One region of the Peribacillus frigoritolerans genome, then DNA from elsewhere that is predicted to be linked to it. Evidence: riboswitches for the same ligand, from Rfam matches in the RefSeq annotation. Region 1 holds a riboswitch; the other holds the start of a gene.

Region 1 (11,629 bases):
GTTATTTTTAAAAACTCCTTATAATCCTCGGGCAGAAGCAGTCCGGTTTTCTTTTCAAAGGAATGAATTTGTTCATCCGAAGCAGGTGAATTGAAGGTGCAAGTGGCTTTGTATATGAATCCATCTTCATTTTCTTCGATCACCTGATTATTTTCGGCTAATTTCTTTTTCATTTGATTAATCGCTTCTTCAACTTGACCGGTCATGTCCATCAGCTCCCGATTGGATATAGTCATTCAAAGATATACTGGAAATAGCAGCAAAATGTTTAGCCCTCAAGTATACAGTATACGCTTATTTTTCAAAAAAAGACCTAGCTGCGAGAATGTTGTATAATATATGTTGCGATTTAATTTATTTAGGAGGTTGCTGATTTGAATCAGGCAAACCCGTTTATATATGCAACGGATAACAAACGATATCATACATGGAATTACCACCTGAGGGAACATTTTGGACATAAGGTTTTTAAAGTTGCCCTGGATGGCGGCTTTGACTGCCCGAACCGTGATGGCACCGTCGCACATGGCGGCTGTACCTTCTGCAGTGCCTCAGGCTCTGGTGACTTTGCGGGCAACAGGGTTGAACCCCTCGACGTCCAGTTTAAGAAGATCAGCGAACGGATGCATCACAAATGGAAAGATGGAAAATATATGGCCTATTTCCAAGCGTTCACGAATACGCATGCCCCAGTGGAAGAACTTCGCGAGAAATATGAAAGTGTATTGACCCAGGAGGGTGTCGTCGGTCTCTCCATTGCGACACGTCCGGATTGCCTTCCAGATGATGTAGTCGAGTATTTAGCCGAATTGAACGAACGGACCTACCTTTGGGTGGAGCTGGGTCTCCAGACAGTTCATGAAAAGACCGCGACGATGATCAACCGTGCCCATGACTTCGATAGCTACAAAGAAGGCGTCGATAAACTGCGGAAACATGGGATCCGCATATGCTCCCATATCATCAATGGCCTTCCTCAGGAAGATTACGGCATGATGCTGGAAACAGCCCGGGAAGTTGCCAAACTCGATGTGCAGGGGATAAAGATCCATTTACTTCATTTATTAAAAGGGACACCGATGGTCAAACAATACGAAAAAGGCCTGCTCGAGTTTCTTGACCGTGACGATTATGTCAGCCTGGTATGTGACCAGCTGGAAATAATCCCTCCAGAAATGATCGTTCACCGCATTACGGGTGACGGTCCGATCGATTTGATGATCGGTCCAATGTGGAGCGTCAATAAATGGGATGTCTTGAACGCCATTGATGCCGAATTGAAACGCCGTAACAGCTGGCAAGGAAAAAATCATCATACGGAGGTACAATCATGAAGCTTGACCGAATTTTGCCATTCGCCAGGATTCTGCTTGAAAAAGCGGTCCATCCCGGGGATATAACCATTGATTGCACGATGGGCAACGGTTTTGATACGGTCTTTCTTGCAGGACTTACAGGTGAAAACGGGCATGTCTATAGTTTTGATATTCAGAAAGAAGCGATCCAAACCACAGCGGCGAAACTAAAGGCCGAGAATTTACAAGAGTGCTGCACCCTCATTCACGATGGGCATCAACATTTGAGCAAATACATCGGGAAAGAGCATTCCGGAAAGGTCACGGGTGCCATATTAAACCTGGGCTACCTTCCTGGCGGTGACAAATCAATCATCACCCAAGCCGATACGACGATATCAGCCATTGAACAGCTATTCGAACTGCTGGCGCCTGAAGGCATCATCATCCTCGTCATTTACCATGGTCATCCAGGGGGATCGGCAGAACGGGATGCATTGATGGATTATGTACAGAACTTCCCTCAACAGAAAGCCCATATCCTGAAATACGGGTTCATCAACCAATCAAACAATCCGCCATTCATTGTCGCGATTGAAAAGAGATGATAAATCTGACACCGTTCTGTTCGAACGGTGTTTTTTCAATCCCAACTCGCAGAAGCAGAATTACCAATCACAACATTTTGAATTTTTCGTCTATAATGATTATAATGATAGAAAATAGATAAGAGGGTGCAGAAAATGGAACATTTGCCTACTTCATTACTGACGGATATATTGTCTGAAAAAATCAAAAGGGATTCAAGTGAACAATACGGGGAGTTTGTCAGCTCGCTTAACTCGTTGACAGAAAACCAAAAAACCATGGAGGACCTCAAACAATTCGATCACCATTTTGATAGGTTCCTGCCACAGCTCGATTTAATGATTTCCACTCAAAACCATGAAGCGATCATGAATATGAAAGCGACGCTTTTGGACCTATTCGCCAATGACTTAACCTTCAAATCCATTTATCTTCTATCAACCGCATTATCCAATAAAAAAGAACTTACACACTTGAACCAATTTATGTACCCGGTTACTTTCTGGGCACCGGTGATCAAGTCGAACGAGTTGCTTAAAAACGCAGGCTGATTCAAATAAAAAAACTGCCGAAGGTCTAACCTCGGCAGTTTTTTATTTATCCTGAAGTATGTACTGATCAAACGACATACCCTAATATTTTTAAACGGTTTTCAACAAAACTCAGTGCATATTGAAATACATCATCACGCTCTGGTTCATTGAAGATTTCATGATATAGCTTCGGCCATTCCTTATATTGCTTTTCACTGGCCAAGTTATAATTAAACCACTCACGAACCGCCTTCTTGTTCACGACTCGGTCATCTCCACCCTGCATGACCAAAAGCGGCACATCCTGAAATTCAGGAATCTCTTCAAAAGCATCCTTCATAGCCTGTGCAAGCTCGCGATACCAGCGAACCGAAACCCTTGTGATATATAATGTATCGTTTCTATCGGATTCACGGATTTCTGCGCTTCTCGTCGCCATTTCAGGTGTCAATCCAGATTCAACCCTGAACTTAGGCATCACGATGTTCAAACCATGCGAGATGGTTGTAAGGAACTTCGGCGGCTTCGTCACGAGGCCCAAGCATGGAGAAGAAAGAATTACCCCTGCAATGTCCCATTCCTCTTCCTGAAGAAGGCGTATCGAAATCAAACCACCCATGCTGTGTCCAAGTAAAAAGACCGGCAACGAATATTCGTAAGCCTCTTCTATCCAGCTTTTCACTTCGTCCAAATACTCATCAAAGGAATCGATATGTCCCCGGTAGGCGCGAGTAGTCATACCCTGCCCAGGAAGGTCGCCCATGACGACATGGTATCCAGCCGAAAGCCACATTTGTGTTACCCACTTATAACGTCCGTGATGTTCCATTGCCCCATGAATGATGACAATGACGCCCTTTGCGTCTCCTTCTGTCTCCCATTTCCACATTCGAAATCCCCCTTTCACTTTTCACTTGTTGTGTACGATCCATGATAGTTAAAATAATATATATAAATTATAACCATATTCGTGATTTTCGACAAAAAAGAAATCTAACAAGTTGTACATTGCTATTATAAATAGCCAAGTGTATATGCATACGGTATATTAAAATAATACATAAAAACACTCACTTCGGAAAGGAAATGATTGAAAATGATTATTTATCCGTATAAAGGCAAAGAACCTGAAATCGCCGAAAGCGCTTATATTGCTGAGAATGCTGTCGTGACAGGTGATGTCAAAATTGGCGACGAAACATCAATTTGGTTCAATTCCGTCATTCGCGGTGATGTATCCCCAACCATCATCGGGAAAAAAGTCAGTATACAGGATAACAGCGTCCTGCACCAAAGCCCAAATAATCCATTGATCATCGAGGATGAAGTAACCATTGGCCATCAGGTCATTTTACATAGCTGTAAAGTCCGTAAAGGAGCTCTGATCGGCATGGGATCGATTGTACTTGATGAAGCCGAAATCGGCGAAGGGGCCTTCATCGGTGCCGGCAGTCTCGTTCCCCAAGGTAAAGTCATTCCACCGAACATGCTGGCATTCGGACGCCCAGCTAAAGTCATTCGCGAAATCAACGAAGAAGATCGCCAGGATATGGAACGCATCGTTCGCGAATATGCCGAAAAAGGACAATACTATAAAACGGCGGAACGAATAAAGTGAATTAACTGAAAGTTACGAGTATTGTACTCAAACTCACGAGTAAACGTTCCAAATTCATGAGTAACGCTTCAACCTCACGAGTAGATGACCCAAACAAACTTGTAAACGACCTTAACTCACGAGTTTTGCACATATTTTATATTTCTTTGGGATTTCTTGAATTATTCCCGCTGAGGGTAAAATTAATCCACAAAAAAAGGTGCCCCGCAAATTGCGGGACACCTTTTTTATATGATTTACGCTTGTGCTTTTAATGTTTCTGCTTTGTCCGTACGTTCCCATGGAAGATCGACATCTGTACGGCCAAAGTGTCCGTATGCAGCTGTTTGTTTGTAGATCGGGCGACGAAGGTCAAGCATTTTGATGATGCCAGCTGGACGAAGGTCGAAGTTGGCGCGAACTAGGTCAACAAGGACTTCTTCGCTAACTGTACCAGTTCCGAACGTATCAATTGAAATCGATACAGGCTCTGCCACACCAATTGCGTATGCCAATTGAACTTCCGCTTTGTCGGCAAGGCCTGCTGCCACGATGTTTTTCGCAACGTAACGAGCAGCGTATGCAGCAGAACGGTCAACTTTAGTAGCATCCTTACCAGAGAATGCACCGCCGCCATGACGAGCGTATCCGCCGTAAGTATCGACTATGATTTTACGTCCAGTAAGACCAGCATCCCCTTGAGGTCCGCCAATTACGAAACGGCCAGTAGGGTTGATGAAGTATTTAGTTTGAGCATCGATCAATTCAGCTGGAACGACAGCTTTGATCACATGTTCTTTTAGATCTGCTTGAATTTGTTCAAGTGTAATTTCTGCATCATGCTGTGTAGAGATAACGATCGTATCTACACGTACGGGACGGTTATTCTCATCATATTCCACTGTTACCTGTGTTTTACCATCAGGGCGTAGGTAAGCAAGAGTTTCATCTTTACGAACTTGAGCCAAGCGGAATGAAAGTTTATGCGCCAATGAAATCGGAAGCGGCATAAGCTCTTCTGTTTCATTACAAGCAAATCCGAACATAAGACCTTGGTCCCCTGCACCGATTGCATCGATTTCTTCCTCAGACATGTTTCCTTCACGAGCTTCCAATGCTTTATCGACACCAGCTGCGATATCGGCAGACTGCTCATCAATGGAACTCAACACGGCACAAGTTTCAGCATCGAAACCGTATTTCGCACGTGTGTAGCCAATTCCTTTAATCGTATCACGAACGATACGCGGAATATCCACGTAAGCGGACGTTGTAATTTCACCAGCAACAAGTACAAGACCTGTTGTTACACTAGTTTCACACGCAACACGTGCATTTGCATCCTTAGCTAGGATAGCATCTAAAATGGAATCTGAAATCTGATCACAAATTTTGTCCGGATGGCCCTCTGTAACAGATTCAGAAGTAAATAGACGTTTCTTTGACATCATATTTCCTCCTTGGAAGTTAGTATGTTGTAGGCATAAGCCTGTTTTTTACGGAACTCGTTTCCCTCATTAGTTTCAACTATAGACACAGAATTACTTATAAAAAACACAAAAACCTTCCCTGGCAAATGAGGAAAGGTTTAAAATTCTGTCTTCTATCCTTTCACTCTTATCGTTCAAGGGTTTTTTACCTTGCTCAGGTTAGCACCATCACCACTATTCCTTGAAGATCTTCGCTTTATTTTCGGCGATCGATCTTGGAGTCAAGTTCAATATGGCAGGTTGCTGGGTTTCAAAGGGCCTGTCCCTCCACCAACTCGGGATAAGAGAATCCGTACAATTTAAGATATTATCGTATCTGCTTGGAATTTGTCAATGCTTTTCTAAAAAGAACATTTCCGCCCAGTATGGCGTTCATTTGAAAAACATGTTGATACAGCGCCTTAGAAGGGTTTACAATGCAAAATACGAATAGAAATGTTGAAAATTGCCATTAATAATAAGTATTAAGCAAACGAAAAACGACTTCACCATTGGAAATATATTGCTTACTTACTTCCTATTAAAATAAAATTGACTTCATTAAAGTATATGTGTTAAATCCTGACTCGGTTCCTGCCGGAATAAATGATTAACGCGACCAACTGAAAATAATCACAAATTAGAAGAAATAGTATAGACTATTTAAATGAATGTGTTATACTAATTGTAATCTAAAAACTTAAACAAAGGAAGGTACCTCATATATGAATTCTGTAGATGTTTCTAATGAGTTACACCAGTTATTAACAGGAAACAATGTGCAAACTCAACTTTCAGTTCCTCAATTGGTCGAAAAAGTATTAAGCAGAAATGAAGGCGTTTTAACATCAACAGGCGCAGTAAAAGCTGAAACTGGCAAATATACTGGTCGTTCACCTAAAGATAAATTTATCGTGGAAGAAGCATCCGTTAAAGATAAAATCGATTGGGGTTCAGTGAACCAGCCAATTTCCGAAGATGTGTTCAATAAACTATATAATAAAGTAGTTGACTACCTAAAAGCAAAAGAAGAGATTTTTGTTTTTAAAGGTTTCGCTGGTGCAGACGAATCATCTCGTCTTCCAATCCGTGTTGTTAATGAATATGCTTGGCATAACCTTTTCGCCCATACTTTGTTCATCCGTCCAAATGAAGAGGAACTAAGAGGTCACGAAGCTGAATTCACAATCCTTTCTGCACCTAACTTCAAAGCAGACCCAGAAGTGGACGGAACCACTTCCGAAACTTTCATCATCGTTTCATTTGAACGCCGTACCATCCTGATCGGCGGAACGGAATATGCAGGAGAAATGAAAAAATCGATCTTCTCGATCATGAACTACTTACTTCCAGAGGCTGGAATCCTTCCAATGCATTGCTCTGCTAACGTAGGACGTGAAGGGGACGTCGCTTTATTCTTCGGACTGTCCGGTACAGGCAAAACAACTTTATCAGCAGACACTAGCCGTAAACTGATTGGCGATGACGAGCACGGCTGGTCTTCTAACGGCGTATTCAACATCGAAGGCGGCTGCTATGCGAAAACGATCAATCTTTCACGTGAAAAAGAACCACAAATTTTCGATGCAATCCGTTTCGGTGCCGTATTGGAAAATGTTGTTGTTGATCCGGATACACGTGAAGCGAACTATGATGACAGTTCATTGACTGAAAACACTCGTGCTGCTTACCAAATGCAAGCGATCGATAACATCGTGAACCCAAGTATTGCAGGACACCCAAATACAATCATTTTCTTAACAGCTGATGCTTCAGGCGTTCTGCCTCCAATCAGCAAGCTCTCCAAAGAACAGGCAATGTTCCACTTCCTAAGTGGATACACTAGTAAATTGGCTGGTACTGAAAGAGGCGTAACTTCACCGGAAGCTACATTCTCCACTTGCTTCGGATCACCATTCTTACCGCTTCCAGCTCAACGCTATGCTGAGATGCTTGGTGATAAAATTGACGAGCACAATGCAAAGGTATATCTTGTCAACACTGGATGGACTGGCGGAGCATACGGAACTGGAAGCCGTATGAAACTTGCTTACACTCGTGCAATGGTACAAGCGGCACTTGAAGGTGAATTAGCGAACATCGAAACGATCAAAGATGATATCTTCGGCTTGGATATCCCGCTTCATGTTCCTGGTGTTCCTGATGAAGTGCTTCAGCCAATCAAGACTTGGGCAGATCCTGCCGCTTATAAAGAAGCAGCAACGGACCTTGCCGCACAATTCCGTGCTAACTTCAAGAAATTCGGCAGCGTTCCAAGTGAAATCGAAGAACTTGGCGGACCGACAGCTTAATAAATTACACAAAAGGACCAAGCTCTTGCTTGGTCTTTTCAGTTTGTCGACAAGAAATGTCTCATTCCCGAACCATGATTTCAAAACATTACTTGGTTAACCTTCATGGTTTACTTTTTGAATGGAATCCCCAGAAATTTGCTACAATCCTGCAACTGGCTATCCAAGACCCCGCTAGATACATCAGCGAGTAGTCCGAATAGTGAGGTGTAGATCGAATAAATTTGTGAACGGCCGAATAATGTGTAGTGTAGGTGGATTAACGGCAACAACGGTCGAATATAGTGCCCTGGAGGTCGATTAACGGCGACAACGGTCGAATATAGTGCCCTGGAGGTCGATTAACGGCGACAACGGTCGAATATAGTGCCCTGGAGGTCGATTAACGGCGACAACGGCCGAATAATGTGCACTGGAGGTGGATTAACGGCGACAACGGCCGAATAATGTGCACTGGAGGTCGATTAACGGCGACAACGGTCGAATATAGTGCCCTGGAGGTCGATTAACTGCAGTGAACGGTCGAATAAAGTGCACTGGAGGTCGATTAACTGCAGTGAACGGTCGAATATAGTGCCCTGGAGGTCGATTAACGGCGACAACGGTCGAATATAGTGCCCTGGAGGTCGATTAACTGCAGTGAACGGTCGAATATAGTGCACTGGAGGTCGATTAACGGCGACAACTGCCGAATATAGTGCACTGGAGGTCGATTAACGGCGTCTTAGGTCAATAGTTCGTTCTAGGTCGAATAACGCCGGCAACGGCCTAATATCTGGCCAGCCAAGCCCCAGCCAGATTGTTTGGCGGAAAGGAAGCTGAATTTCTGAAACCAACTGGAACGTTTCTACAGTCTGAAAGGACCAACTCTTGCATGGTCCTTATCTTCATTGGAAAAAGGGCACTGTCATAGTCAGCGCCCCTTAATCCTTATTCCAATATGGATTTTTTTGTCCAAGTTTTTTTTAAATGATCGCTTTATTCCTGGCTTTTTTCATGGACATCGTTTTGTATTGATATATATTGCCCAGGTTGGCCACCGGGACATCTGTTTTAGTTGCATCAATGCAATTGCGTGTATCCAAAATCAATTTATTTCTCATGAGATTTGATAGATTATCATAATCCATTTGTTTAAATTCATCATGGTCGGTCAGGACAAGTATCAAGTCGGCATCATTTACAGCGTCTTCCACTGATACGACTGGCATCTTTCCAGATTGGACATGCGGGTCATGCAAGGATACATCCATGTTTTCCATCCCCATCAAGATATTGACGACATCAATGGCTGGGCTTTCACGAATATCATCTACATTTCCTTTGTATGCAAGACCGAAAACAGCTACTTTTGGCTTCCGGATCCCCTCTAGCATCATCCTTACGGAATTAACGATATAATAAGGCATCGATACGTTGGTATCGCGGGCCAATTTAATGATTCTCGCTTGCTCTGGTGCCTTTGCAACGACGAAATACGGATCGACCGCTAAACAATGGCCGCCAACTCCTGGTCCTGGTTGGTGTATATTGACACGAGGGTGTTTGTTTGCCATCGATATGACATCCAAAACATTGATGTCCAGCTCGAAACAGATTTTCGTCAGCTCATTCGCAAGGGCGATATTGACATCCCTGAAGGTGTTTTCCATCAGTTTGGACATTTCAGCCGTTTTCGCATCCGTCTGAATGATCTCCCCTTGAACGAAGGTTTTGTAAACAAGACTTCCTTTATATGAGCATGTTTCCGTGATGCCCCCGACGATACGGTTATTATGAACCAACTCTTCAAGAATCCTTCCAGGTAAAACGCGTTCCGGACAATGAACGAGGAAAATGTCTTTTCCGATGGTAAGGCCCGTCCTCTCAATCATCGGTTTAATATGATCATCCATGCTTCTTGGCGCTATCGTCGATTCGATAATGATGACATTCCCTTTTTTGATAAAAGGAAGAATGTTTGAGGTTGCATCCATGACATGAGTTAAATCACAGGATTGATGCATGTCCTTTTTATTTGGAGTAGGTACCGCGATGATGAAAACATCCGCATGTTCCGGGCTTAACGTAGCCCGGAACTTATTGGTAGTAAGCACTTCTTGCAATACCTCCTCCAATCCTGGTTCTTCGATATGGAGCCTGCCGCTATTCAAATTGGAAATAATCTCAGGATGGATATCCACGCCGACAACATCGACACCGTGTTTCGCAAACATTAAAGAAGTTGGAAGTCCTATATAACCAAGTCCGATTGTACAAAGTTTCATATAAACCACTCCTATCTATTTTTCTGCTACACTCAAATTTGTTAGGCTGTTTGATAGATTTCGATAAAGATTTCCTTCTCTTGTTTCCAATTGTATTTTTGTCGCGCCTTCAGGCAGTTTTGGCTCATTTCCGCCCTTTTTTCAGGATGCTTCAATAAGTAATTGACACCTTCGGCAATTGATTTTGGATCATGTGAATCGACACACACACCGATTTTTTCCGTATCGACAACCTTTTGAATTTCAGGAAAGCTGCAGGCAACCACAGGAACACCGCTCATCATGTATTCAAACAATTTATTTGAAGAAGCGGAGTAGTGATTAAAGCAGACATTATTCAATATTTGAAAACCTAAATACGCATTTTTTGTATAATGGAGCAGCTCGTCGACCGGAACCTTCGGCAGGAACTTCACACGATGCTCCAGATTCATGTCGCTTACTTTTTTCATTAATTCATCCTTGATCCTTCCATCCCCGATAAAAACTACCGTCCCGCCCTCGATCATCGGTACAGCATCAACCAATTGCTCTAACCCTCTTCCCATTTGAACGCCGCCTTGGTATAACAATATCGGTTCATTCTCTGGCAAATCGAGCAGCTCATGCAAATTCACGGCCGTACTTTCCTCAGGATTGGTTGGAATCGGGTAGTTATGGACCACCTTGGGATATAGACCATATAAGTCTTCGTTATACTTAGCTCTCGTATGGTTTTCGGCAATCATTTCATCAACGAACATTAATAGGAATTTCTCCATCATCCCGTAAATCCGGCTATTATATCCCGTCCTGCTCGTTTGTACCTCATGTGAGTCATAAATCAGCTTTTTCCTTCTCAACCATTTACTGCTGATCGCTCCCTGCAAGAGCGTATTCAAGTCATTCGAATGGTAAAAATCATATTTCCTTTTCCGGCCATGATAGATCATTTGACCAAAAATGTAGCTCCTCGTTAATAGTGTCGGCAGCTTCGTTTTAGTGATCATCACGGTGCCCATCGCTAGGAGTGCAAGGGAACCGAACAGTATTGCCGATCCCAACCAGCCGTTGATCAAGTTCAAATTCCACAACGTATTCCAGACCAATAAGGCCAATAGAACGATTTCAAACTTCTTTTTCTTCAATTTGCCTACGATCCTGAGAATCTTATGAAGCGCCTCCCAGCGGTTATTCACCCTGGTGACCGAGAAACCATTTTGGTGTTTCTCCTTTTTGGCCAAACCCTCGATTTTCCAATTATGAATGGCAATTAAATCGACTTCATAACCCGCTTCAGTAAGTGCTGTGCATTCTCTTAGAACCCTCGCATCGTTCGTAAAGTGATTCCACACGAACATACATACTTTCTTCGCCATGTTGTCCTCCACTTCCGGATTTTTCAGCCTGAGGCTTCCATCACGTTGATGAGACCTTTAATATTTTTAGACCATTGAAAATGTTGTTTAGCATACCGATGACCGTTTTCCCCCAGTTCTTCACGAAGAGCTGGATCTGAGGCCATTGTCAATATATGCTGACAGATTTCATCAACATTTCTGCTCTCTGCTACCAACCCGCATTTCGCC
Region 2 (11,629 bases), 1.7 Mb from region 1:
TTCTTTATCCAAAGTGCCATGTGGATAGCGGATCGTCGTAAGCAGTTTATCCTTCAAGAATGGTAAGAAGAAAGCTGAAACCTCCCGTAAATAATGAAGGTATTCAACTTTCACCACCTGTTTACCTTCTGTTATCCAAAGCGGTTTATCTCTGGAAGTTATTTGTACCGTATCTGGAAATGTGTATTGGCCTAGCACAAATTTCTCCCAGGTACATTCATCGGGAGTCGTTTGCAAGAGCCATTGCGAAAACTGAGGTTCACGCAATTCATTTTCCTCATATACGTGTAAGAATTGAACTTCGATGCAAATGGATGGATGGATATAAAAAAATTGTGCATCTTCATCTGATGCATTTTGCTTGATCAATTGATGCAATATACTTTTATCTCGAGCACTCAGTCCATTTTTGACACTTCCGATTTTCGTTACGGCACCTTCTTTGAAAACTGCGAGGGAAACGTAACCATTTTCTTTGTGCAATGCTGTAATGAAACAAGAAACGGTCTTCCAATTTTTCACCTTAATCCAAGCTGTTGTACGTCTTCCTTCTTGCCAAGCACCCCGAATTTCCTTGGCGACAACCCCTTCGCCATCTAACAGGGTGACCTTATTCAAGGCATTATCCAAAACGTCAAAACTCTCTATTAATTGTATCAAAGCCTTATCGTTGGGATTAGGAGGCATGGGAAGACCGAGTTTTTCCCCCATATTCAACATCAATTCCCTTCGTTCCACCATAGGTTTAGCTGCTACGTCTTTTCCGCTGATGCGAAGCAGGTCAAACGCTATAAACCGACATGGGGAAAAGCGGGCATTTTCTGAAATTAAGGATTGTTTCCCAAGGCGTCCTCGCCACTGTATTTGAAAAAAGTCTGCTTTCGCCTGATTGGTGAGCCAGACCAATTCTCCATCTAACTGAAGCGGGAGATAATCTTCCAGGCCCAGGTCTTTGATGTAAGCAATGATTTCTGGGAATTGTGGTGATAATTCCTTCTCATTCCGACTCGAAATGCTTATGGTATCGGAGTCTATCGTTAATATAGCCCTAAAGCCGTCATATTTGACTTCATAACGCCAATCCTTGGAGTTGGGGGCTTCAGGGTAATAGGTAGGCAGCATCGGTTTCATTTTTGTATTTACCTCCGCAAATAATTGATAACATTATTTTGCCAAAAAAACGAAGTGTTAGAGTTGGCAATTGTTTTTTCGGTTTTTTTTGAACAAAGGGGAATAATAAAATTGTTCTTCTCATTAAAAATAAGTTATGAGGTGACGAATATGCATACGATGTGGAAGGGGAGCATATCATTCGGTTTGGTGAACATTCCGATTAAACTTCATGCTGCAACGGAGGATAAGGATATATCTTTAAGGACGTTGCATAAGGAATGTCATTCACCGATTAAATACGAAAAGGTTTGTCCGGTATGCGAGAAAGAAGTGGGGAAGGATGATATAGTCCGCGCTTTTGAGTATACAAAGGGAAAGTTTGTTGTATTGGAAGACAATGAACTGGAGCAACTGAAAAAACAAAACGAAGAAAAAGCCGTGGAAATCGTGGATTTCGTTAAAATTGAAGAAATAGATCCCATTTATTTTAACCGGAGTTATTACATGTCCCCTAATGACGGGGGGATAAAAGCTTATTCCCTTTTGAGGCAGGCCCTCAAGGAATCGAATAAGGTGGGGTTGGCAAAAATCATCATTCGCTCTAAAGAACAAATGGCGGTTATCCGAGTCGTTGATAATACCTTGGTGATGGAAACGATTCATTATCCGGATGAAGTCCGCTCCACAGCGGATGTTCCGAATATCCCTGCCAATGATACCATTGTAAAAAAAGAAATCGATACTGCCGTATTATTGATAGATCAATTAACGACTACTTTCGATCCGACAAAATACACCGATGACTATCGAACCGCGTTACTAGAATTGATTGAATCAAAGAAAACGGGACAGACGACGATTACAGCGAAAACAAAAGAACCAGTTTCCAACAATGTAACCGATTTAATGGAGGCATTACAGGCATCCATAGACCGTACAAAACATGATGAACCGGAAAAGAAAAAGACGACCCGAAAGAAAGCGGCACCGAAAAAAAAGAAACAAGCGTAAACAGGAAGCTGAGCGGAAGACGCATGATGTCGCTCGGCTTTCTGCTTGTTTTTGCAAGGAATCAGGCTTCTAATAAGGAAATGAAAGGGACTTGATAAGGAGGGAAGAAAGTACAAATAGGTAAGTCGATCACGATGCAAGAAACTGAATGGAATTACAGGGAATTAGTGGATATTAATGAAAGCAAAAAAAATTCGCTCCCTAAAGAGCGACAATGAGGAATTCAATCGTGAAAATCAACATATAGGCGAACGGTTGTAGTTTTCGACTATATATTGTGTTCATATTCTACCATATTTAATTCTGAAATAGCAACAAAATTACTGAAACTATCCTATGAATTTTTCTGGAAATCAATGATATTTCGCCCATTTAACGGCTCATGTGGCTTTTTCACTTCATATACTTATAAAAAGCTACAGAATAAATGGATTTTTAGTATAATTTATACATATAGGATGATATAAATTAAATATGAATGGAAGATGCAAAATGAAAAATGGAAAAATCAAATCACTTCATGCCGGAAAGCCGAAACAGGAAATTTTTTCGAATGTCGATATCTTTTCTGCCATGGATAAACAAGCACATGATAATGTGACAGTGACTAAATCAGGCATAATTGGTGATGGGGTAGGTAATGTAAAGTTCCATGGAGGTCCTGATAGGGCTTTGTGCTTTTACCCCTTTGAGCATTATTCATTATGGAATGAAAAATTCTCTAAAAAGATGGATATCCCAGCATTCGGTGAAAATTTAACTGTAGCGGGGATGAGGGAAGAAGCCACGTATATCGGCGATATTTATCAAATAGGCGAAGTGATTGTTCAAATTAACCAGGGAAGGATACCTTGTTCGACCATTTCCCACTTCAATCAAGAACCTAAGTTTTTGGAACTCGTGCTGAAAACGAGTTTCACTGGATATTTTGCAAGAGTACTTCAAGAAGGAACGATAAATAAGCAAAACGAAATCGTGCTGATAGATCGTTTGCAAGAAAAAATTTCAGTTCATTATGCAGCAGAGGTAATCCTTCATAAACGAGATGGCCTGGAAGGCGCTAAGGCTTTACTTACTCTAGACTCGTTAGCGGAAGACTGGAAACAAAGAATATTGAAGAGGGTTAAAGCCGCAAAAGATTGAATCATTTTTGCAAAAGTGAAAAAAATGTCGATCAGGTATTGAAATTGACAGATTATTAATGTAAATTAAATATAATCTAATTTTGAAATCTTGTGAAAATTATATAAATGGATCTTATCGAGAGAGGTGGAGGGACTGGCCCGAAGAAACCTCAGCAACCAGCTTAGGCAAAGGTGCTAAATCCAGCAAGCAGAGCTTGATAGATGAGGAGAATGTTTCAAAAAACCTTCTTCTTTGAGAAGGTTTTTTTCCTTTTCTCTCATACTCATAAAATACGACAAAAACAGGACTGTTTTTGAGAGAGGGTGTAATGATGAATTTTCGTAAAGAAGTGAAAGAAAGAATGTTGGTTGGGGAAGGGGCAATGGGGACCTTATTGTACTCAAATGGCATCGATCAATGTTATGAGGAATTAAACTGCACGAATCCAAATCAAATAGAGTCCATCCACCGTGCCTATCTCGAAGCTGGTGCAGATATCCTTCAATCAAATACATACGGAGCCAATTTCAACAAATTGAAACGGTATGGACTTGAAGATGAAGTTAGCAGAATCAACCGCCAGGGAGTCATTCTTGCTAAAAAAGCGGCAAAAGGAAATGCGTATGTCTTCGGTACCATAGGGGCACAGCGGAGTATCAGGAAATCGGATTTAAGCATGGAAGAGATTAAACGGGGGTTTCGTGAACAGCTATACAGTCTGTTGATGGAAAACCCTGATGGGATTCTCTTGGAAACATTTTATGACCTGGAAGAGCTGGAAACCGTCCTGCAAATCGTAAAAAATGAAACCGGATTGCCGATCATCGCAAATGTTTCGATGCATGAACTGGGTAATCTTCAAAATGGAATCCATTTAAATGAAGCCTTTCAAAAACTCGAGCAATTGGGTGCCGATGTTGTTGGGGTGAATTGCCGTCTCGGTCCACATCATATGATCCGGGCCTTGGAAGAAGTGAGCTTGCCGAAGGATGCATCGATTGCCATATACCCTAATGCCAGCCTCCCGGATTATGTGGATGGAAGGCTCGTCTATAAAGCTGTGCCGGAATATTTCGGTTCAAGTGCCCTGGAACTTCGTGAGCAAGGTGCCGCTATCATAGGTGGGTGCTGTGGAACGACTCCACTGCATATTCAAGCTGTAAAGAATGCAATTGGAAGTTTTGCTCCTGTAAAAGAGAAAATTACGAAACCCCGTGAAATAGAAATAATTGAAGTGAACGAAAGAGAATTGGAACTTCCACTGTACGAAAAGGCCAAGACGGAAAGGACGATCCTAGTTGAACTTGATCCACCGAAAAAGCTGGGAATAGAGAGCTTCATGACCGGTGCTGAGGTTTTGAAAAAAGCAGGGGTCGATTCCATTACATTAGCGGATAATTCACTTGCCTCACCAAGGATATCGAATGATGCACTGGCTAACTTACTAAAGAACCAATTGAATATTAATCCGATGGTGCATATAACATGCCGTGATCGAAATTTGATTGGCCTGCAGTCACATTTAATGGGTCTGCAGACGGTGGGGCTGAATGAATTATTGATCATCACCGGAGATCCTTCAAAAATAGGGGACTTCCCTGGTGCCACTTCGGTTTATGATTTATCTTCCTTTGACCTTATAAGCATGGTCAAACAATTTAATGAAGGTCTTTCCTATTCCGGTCAAAGTTTGGGTCAACGGGCGAATTTTAAAATTGCGGCAGCGTTTAATCCCAATGTGAAATATCTGGATAAAGCCGTACTGAGAATGGAAAAGAAGATTTCCTGCGGTGCTCAATCCTTTTTGACACAGCCAATTTATTCGGTGGAGCAAATCGAAGAAGTACATGAAGCTACAAAACATTTAGAAACCCCGATTTTCATCGGTATCATGCCTTTGACAAGCACCCGGAACGCAGAATTCATCCATAATGAGATCCCAGGCATTAAATTGCCCGATAACGTAAGAAGGGCCATGGCTTTAGCGGGGGATGACCCTGTAAAGTCTAGGATGGAAGGGGTTAATATCGCGCGGGAACTGGTGGACGCGGCAAGGGAAAAATTCAAGGGCATATATTTAATCACTCCGTTCCTTCGCTATGAAATGACGGCGGAACTTACGAAATATATTAGAAAAGTCGATAGTAAACAGACATCAGAGGTGGCAGTACATGAATAAAAAAGCGATTCAAGATCAGTTAAATTCTAAGATTCTCCTACTTGATGGGGCGATGGGAACCATGCTTCAAGCGGAGAATTTGACAGCAGACGATTTTGGCGGGGAACAATTCGAGGGCTGCAATGAATATTTATCACTGACGCAACCGGAAATCATCCAAACCATTCATGAAAAATATTTAGCAGCGGGCGCAGATATCATTGAAACAAATACCTTTGGAGCGACCAGCATCGTTCTTGAGGAATACCAAATAAGCACGATTGCCTACAAGCTAAATAAAATTTCAGCTGAGCTTGCCGTTAAAGCTTGTGAAAAGTATTCCAATGAGGAGTGGCCAAGGTATGTAGCTGGCTCGATGGGCCCCACTACAAAAACGCTATCCGTAACGGGCGGAACGACTTTTGACATTTTAACCGATTCTTATGAAGAACAGGCACTGGGTCTCTTGGATGGCGGTGTAGACTTGCTGTTGGTGGAAACCTGTCAGGATATGCTTAATGTCAAGGCTGCCTTTTCTGGAATCAAAGCAGCATTCGCAAAAACGGGAAAAGATGTGCCTGTCATCATATCAGGAACAATCGAACCGATGGGCACGACACTTGCCGGCCAGTCCATAGAAGCTTTTTATTTATCTGTTGAACATATGAAGCCCGTAGCTGTCGGCCTTAATTGTGCAACAGGACCGGAATTCATGATAGACCATATCAGGACACTTGCAGATATATCGAATAGTGCCATCAGTTGTTATCCGAATGCCGGGCTCCCTGATGAAGAAGGCCACTATCATGAGTCACCTACTTCCCTGGCAGAGAAAATGAAGCAATTTGCCGAAAAGGGATGGATCAATATCATTGGCGGATGTTGTGGTACGACACCAGAGCATATTAAAGAACTTTCCAGGGTCCTCGAAGGCATGAAGCCCCGTACAATTACGGAAACTGCCCATGGTCATGCCGTATCAGGCATAGAACCGCTCATTTATGATGATTCAATGCGTCCTTTATTCGTAGGTGAAAGGACGAATGTTATCGGTTCCCGAAAATTCAAGGAGCTGATACGCGGCAAGCATTACGAGCCAGCAGCCGAAATTGCACGTAACCAGGTGAAAAAAGGCGCCCATGTCATTGATATTTGTCTTGCTGATCCTGATGGGGATGAGCTTGGCGATATGAAGGAATTCGTAGAAGAGGTCGTCAAAAAAGTGAAGGTCCCATTGGTCATCGATACTACAGATGAAGTTGTACTTGAACAAGCATTAAAACATTCACAAGGAAAATCGATCATTAATTCCATAAACCTTGAAGATGGTGAAGAGCGCTTTGAAAAAATAGTACCCTTAGTCCATCAATATGGTGCTGCCGTTGTCGTAGGAACCATTGATGAAATCGGGATGGCCGTCGATGCTGAACGGAAATTGGAAGTGGCAACACGGTCTGTGGATCTGCTTGTCAATAAATACGGTCTAAACAAAAGTGACATCATCTTTGATCCGCTTGTATTTCCTGTAGGCACAGGTGATGAACAATATATCGGATCTGCTTTAGAGACGGTGAATGGAATAAAGGCTATTAAAGAAAAGTTTCCAGAATGCCTGACGATACTTGGCATTTCTAACGTTTCTTTCGGTCTGCCAGCGAGGGGAAGGGAAATATTAAATGCAGTTTTCCTTTACCATTGTACAAAAGCGGGACTCGATTATGCCATCGTGAATACAGAAAAACTTGAACGTTTCGCTCTGATTCCGGAAGAGGAAGTGAAACTGGCTGAGGCACTCCTGTTTGAGACTTCAACTGAAACTTTAGCGATTTTTACCGAATTTTATCGTGGAAAAAAAGCGGAGAAGAAGGATAATGGTGTGATCCTGCCATTGGACGAACGTCTAGGTAACTATATTATCGAAGGAACGAAAGAAGGATTGGTTGATGATTTAAATGAAGCGATTGAGCGCGGTGATACCCCATTGGAAATCATCAATGGACCGTTGATGGATGGCATGAGTGAGGTGGGTCGGTTGTTTAATGACAATCAACTTATTGTCGCAGAGGTGCTTCAGAGTGCTGAAGCGATGAAGGCGGCTGTATCTCACCTTGAACCACTTATGGAAAACTCTGAAGATAGCGCTAAAAAAGGGAAAATCCTGTTGGCGACTGTCAAGGGAGATGTGCATGATATCGGGAAAAACCTAGTGGATATCATCCTATCCAATAATGGCTATGAAGTCATTGATTTAGGGATCAAGGTTGCACCGCAACAAATCATTGAAGAGGTTCGAAAACATGAGCCAACCATCATTGGCCTATCTGGGTTACTTGTCAAATCTGCACAGCAAATGGTTTTAACCGCACAGGATTTAAGGCAAGCGGGAATAAATACCCCAATATTAGTGGGAGGGGCAGCATTATCGCGTAAATTCACCGATTTTAAAATATCACCTGAATATGAAGGACCGGTTTTATATTCCAAAGATGCGATGGATGGTTTGGCTGTAACGAATATTTTACATGACTCTGACAAAAAAGTGGTGTACTTGGAAGAGTTAGTCGAGAAACGAGAAAGGTCGAAAGCGAATGCCGCCATTGCCGCCACGCTGGAAAAACCTGTACGTAAGCAGTCCACAGCTGCCCCTTTAAGCGATGTTCCCGTTCAAATGCCACGTGACATCAAGCGTCACGTCCTGAAGAACTATCCATTGGATGTCGTCCAGCCATATATAAATAGGCAAATGCTGATTGGTCATCATTTGGGGTTAAAAGGGAAAGTTTCCGAATTGCTTAAGCAAGGGAATGAAAAAGCAGTGCAGCTCAATGATCTCGTTGATGAATTGATCGAATTCCTAAAGACGGAACCGGATTATGGCTTGCATGCAGTTTATCAATTTTTCCCTGCTCAGAGCGAAGGAGATAAGCTATTGGTGTACAACCCGGACAATCATCAAGAGGTTTTGGAAACTTTCGAATTCCCAAGGCAAGATACGAATCCGCATCTTTGTTTAGCGGACTTCGCGAAAACGGTCTCCTCCGGGCAAATGGATTATGTAGGATTCTTCCTGGTCACTGCCGGAAAAGGAATCAGAAAATGGGCAGAAAAACTTAAGCTTGAAGGTGATTTCTTGAAAAATCACGCCCTTCAATCACTTGCTCTCGAAACAGCTGAAGGGTTCGCGGAAAGAATTCATCAATTAATGCGTGATGATTTAGGTATAAGCGATCCGATTGAAATGTCCATGAAAGAGCGATTTGCCGCTAAGTACACCGGACAAAGGTTTTCTTTTGGTTATCCTGCCTGTCCTAATTTGGAAGACCAGGAGAAGCTATTCCGCCTGTTACAACCTCAAGATATTGGCGTGGAATTGACTGAAGGATGCATGATGGAACCAGAGGCTTCCGTTTCGGCCATTGTTTTTGCACATCCTGAAGCTCGTTACTTTAATGTCGATCGATAATTCATATTATAAGGCAGCGGTATTTTTTACCGCTGCCTTATTGCGCATGAAACCGCTATATTGGTACATCTTAATGGTCAAAAGGAAGGGGATGCAACATCTATGAAGAATAAGCTTAAATTATTTCTTTCCATGGCGGGTTCTTTCATTATTATTTTGTTTCTTGTGGCTGTGCAAAACATTCAAGCTCATGCAATGGTTCCTGAAGAGATGACACCGCTCCTAAAAAGTAAGGAAAATCAGAAAATTGCCTATTTGACATTCGATGACGGTCCATCTTTGAATACCATGGATATATTGGATATTTTGGACCGCTATCATGTTAAAGCCACATTTTTCGTTAAAGGCAACGAAGAGCCATACGCAAAGGAATGCTATCAGCAAATGATTTCCCGCGGTCATTCGATTGCCCTTCATTCATATACACATGATTATTCCATCGTTTATCGATCGACTGAGAGTTTCTTTCAAGATTTGAATAGGCTTGAAACCATGCTGCAAGAGGAGTATGGGATAAAAAGCCGTATTGTGCGCCTTCCTGGCGGCTCGAATAATCGTCTGCGGCATCAGGCGTCAACGAAACCAATTATCAATGGAATCCTTCAACAACTAAAGGAAAAAGGGTATATTTATTTTGATTGGTCCATTGACTCGACAGATGGCTTCAGTCCGTCAATAAGTGAACGACAAATCATTTCTGCTGTACAAAAAGGGACGAAAAATCAAAAGCATGTTAATATCTTATTGCATGATATCAATAGTATGAAAAATACAGTGAAAGCATTGCCTGATATAATTGAATTCCTAAAAAAAGAGGGGTATACCTTTGATACTATTGATGAGACAACCCCCAAAATGCAATTTAATTGATGAACACATTGTTTATCTATAGTAAATTAAGGTATAGGTATAGAGATTACATTGTGAAAGGATTTATCGTTTCTATGATGCCATCATTGTTTTTATCACATGGAACACCGCTATTAGCTTTGGAAAAGAATAGTTACACTTCTTTTTTGAAGGATTATATGCAAGCTATGAAGAAACCTGCTGCCATAGTTATTTTGTCAGCACATTGGGAAAATGAAGATCAAATGATTTCTGCAGTAGGGAAGCATGAAGTCATTTATGATTTTGTAGGATATCCTGAAGAAATATTTGAGATAACTTATCCTGCAAGGGGTTGCCTTGAGCTGTCAGATCGAATTTTAACCTTATTGTCCAGGATAGGTGTATTGGGGGAACTTGATGAAAGGCGCCCCCTTGATCATGGAGCATGGGGGCTTTTGCATATCATGTATCCCGAAGCTGACATCCCGACCGTATCCATGTCCATCAGTCCTGCGCTGCCATTGGACAAGCAGTATGAAATTGGGAAGGCATTGAGGAAATTAAAGGAAAGTAATGTCCTGATCATAGGAAGCGGTGGAATTGTCCATAATTTCACCCAAATTCAGAAAGATATGCATGTTGCAGAAGGATGGGCAATCGAGTTTGAGAATTGGGTCGAAGAGAAAATCATGAAATGGGATTTGCAATCTTTGTTCAATTATGAAAAAATCGCCCCTTATAGTACAGAGGCTGTGCCATCCAAAGAGCATTTCATTCCATTGGTCATCGCAATGGGCACAGGGGATGACAATAAAAAAGCGGCTCTCCTGCACAGAAGCTTTCAATATGGCAATCTGAGTTTAACAGCTTGGAAGTTTGATTGAGGTGAAAGGGTTTTCAAACTAGTTAAATTTACCTGAAAAATAATCATTATACAAAAATACAAAAATCTTTTTTTAGCGAAAAAAAGACTTAAATGAGCAAAAAAGACAGTTAAAAGCGATTTTTGACGAATTAAGCAGAAATATAGTTGAAAAAAGGTTGTATAAAGTGGTTTAACCTTTGGATATTTCGACAAAAACATGTTAATATAACATCTGAAAACGTTTTATCCTTTAAAATTTTATTATTCAATAACCAAAGTTATTTATTATATATCTTATATATATCATATATTTGGGGAAAATTTAGAAGAAAGAAATTTGGGGATGGATAAAACGTAATGAAAAAAATTATGAGAAAAATTTGGGGGTTTACAAAATGACCATCAATGATTCTAAGGTATTAGACCACTGGAAAGCTTTTTCGGGTCCAAACCTTGGGTATGTCATGGAGCAATACGATTTATTTCTAGCCAACCCGGAAGAAGTGGATCCGGAACTGAAAAACTTTTTTGAAGTAGCAGGTCCTCCTTCATTCGATGTATCGGCAGAAACAACGACTGTAAGTGCATCAACTGTACAAACTGGAGAAGTTCTTCCAATGAAGAAAATTATGTCTGCAGTGAAGTTAGCTGAAAATATCCGTGCATACGGGCATCTTGCTGCAAATATTTATCCTTTAAAAGAAGAAGCTCTGGACACTGAACAAATTCACTTTGAAAAATATGGCTTGACTGCAGATGATTTAAGGAAAATACCGGCTGACTTTATTTGTCCGGAATCACCTGAAGACGTGAAAGACGGATACGAAGCCGTACAATACCTAAAACAACTCTATACAAAAACGATAGCCTTTGAATTTCATCATGTTAATGACTTGGATGAAAAGCAATGGCTTACTGATATGGTCGAATCTGGAAACATGTTCCCGGAAGTGGGAAAAGAGAAAAGAGAACTATTACTTAAACGATTGAATGAAGTAGAAGGTTTCGAGAAATTCCTTCACCGCACATATGTAGGGCAAAAACGTTTCTCAATTGAAGGACT

Evidence for each region. Region 1 has a riboswitch for S-adenosylmethionine ahead of metK (methionine adenosyltransferase). Riboswitches for the same ligand answer to the same signal wherever they lie in the genome.
Region 2: linked by a shared signal. The riboswitch ahead of ABOA58_RS15625 (bifunctional homocysteine S-methyltransferase/methylenetetrahydrofolate reductase) and the one ahead of metK (methionine adenosyltransferase) in region 1 are both predicted to bind S-adenosylmethionine.

The regions. Positions count from the first base shown of each region.
Region 1 covers NZ_CP158190.1:4,913,269-4,924,897, forward strand. Annotated here, with positions in the region: gene ABOA58_RS24225 (SMI1/KNR4 family protein) at 1-206, opposite strand, end outside; gene ABOA58_RS24230 (TIGR01212 family radical SAM protein) at 375-1,334, shown strand; gene ABOA58_RS24235 (class I SAM-dependent methyltransferase) at 1,331-1,903, shown strand; gene ABOA58_RS24240 (hypothetical protein) at 2,039-2,434, shown strand; gene ABOA58_RS24245 (alpha/beta hydrolase) at 2,502-3,305, opposite strand; gene ABOA58_RS24250 (gamma carbonic anhydrase) at 3,516-4,034, shown strand; gene metK (methionine adenosyltransferase) at 4,271-5,464, opposite strand; SAM riboswitch class I at 5,628-5,790, opposite strand; gene pckA (phosphoenolpyruvate carboxykinase (ATP)) at 6,208-7,794, shown strand; gene ABOA58_RS24265 (nucleotide sugar dehydrogenase) at 8,760-10,061, opposite strand; gene ABOA58_RS24270 (glycosyltransferase) at 10,103-11,419, opposite strand; gene ABOA58_RS24275 (glycosyltransferase family 4 protein) at 11,443-11,629, opposite strand, start outside.
Region 2 covers NZ_CP158190.1:3,188,423-3,200,051, reverse strand. Annotated here, with positions in the region: gene ligD (DNA ligase D) at 1-1,131, opposite strand, end outside; gene ABOA58_RS15635 (Ku protein) at 1,282-2,124, shown strand; gene ABOA58_RS15630 (MOSC domain-containing protein) at 2,617-3,267, shown strand; SAM riboswitch class I at 3,379-3,477, shown strand; gene ABOA58_RS15625 (bifunctional homocysteine S-methyltransferase/methylenetetrahydrofolate reductase) at 3,581-5,428, shown strand; gene metH (methionine synthase) at 5,421-8,870, shown strand; gene ABOA58_RS15615 (polysaccharide deacetylase family protein) at 8,973-9,740, shown strand; gene ABOA58_RS15610 (dioxygenase family protein) at 9,815-10,585, shown strand; gene ABOA58_RS15605 (2-oxoglutarate dehydrogenase E1 component) at 10,962-11,629, shown strand, end outside.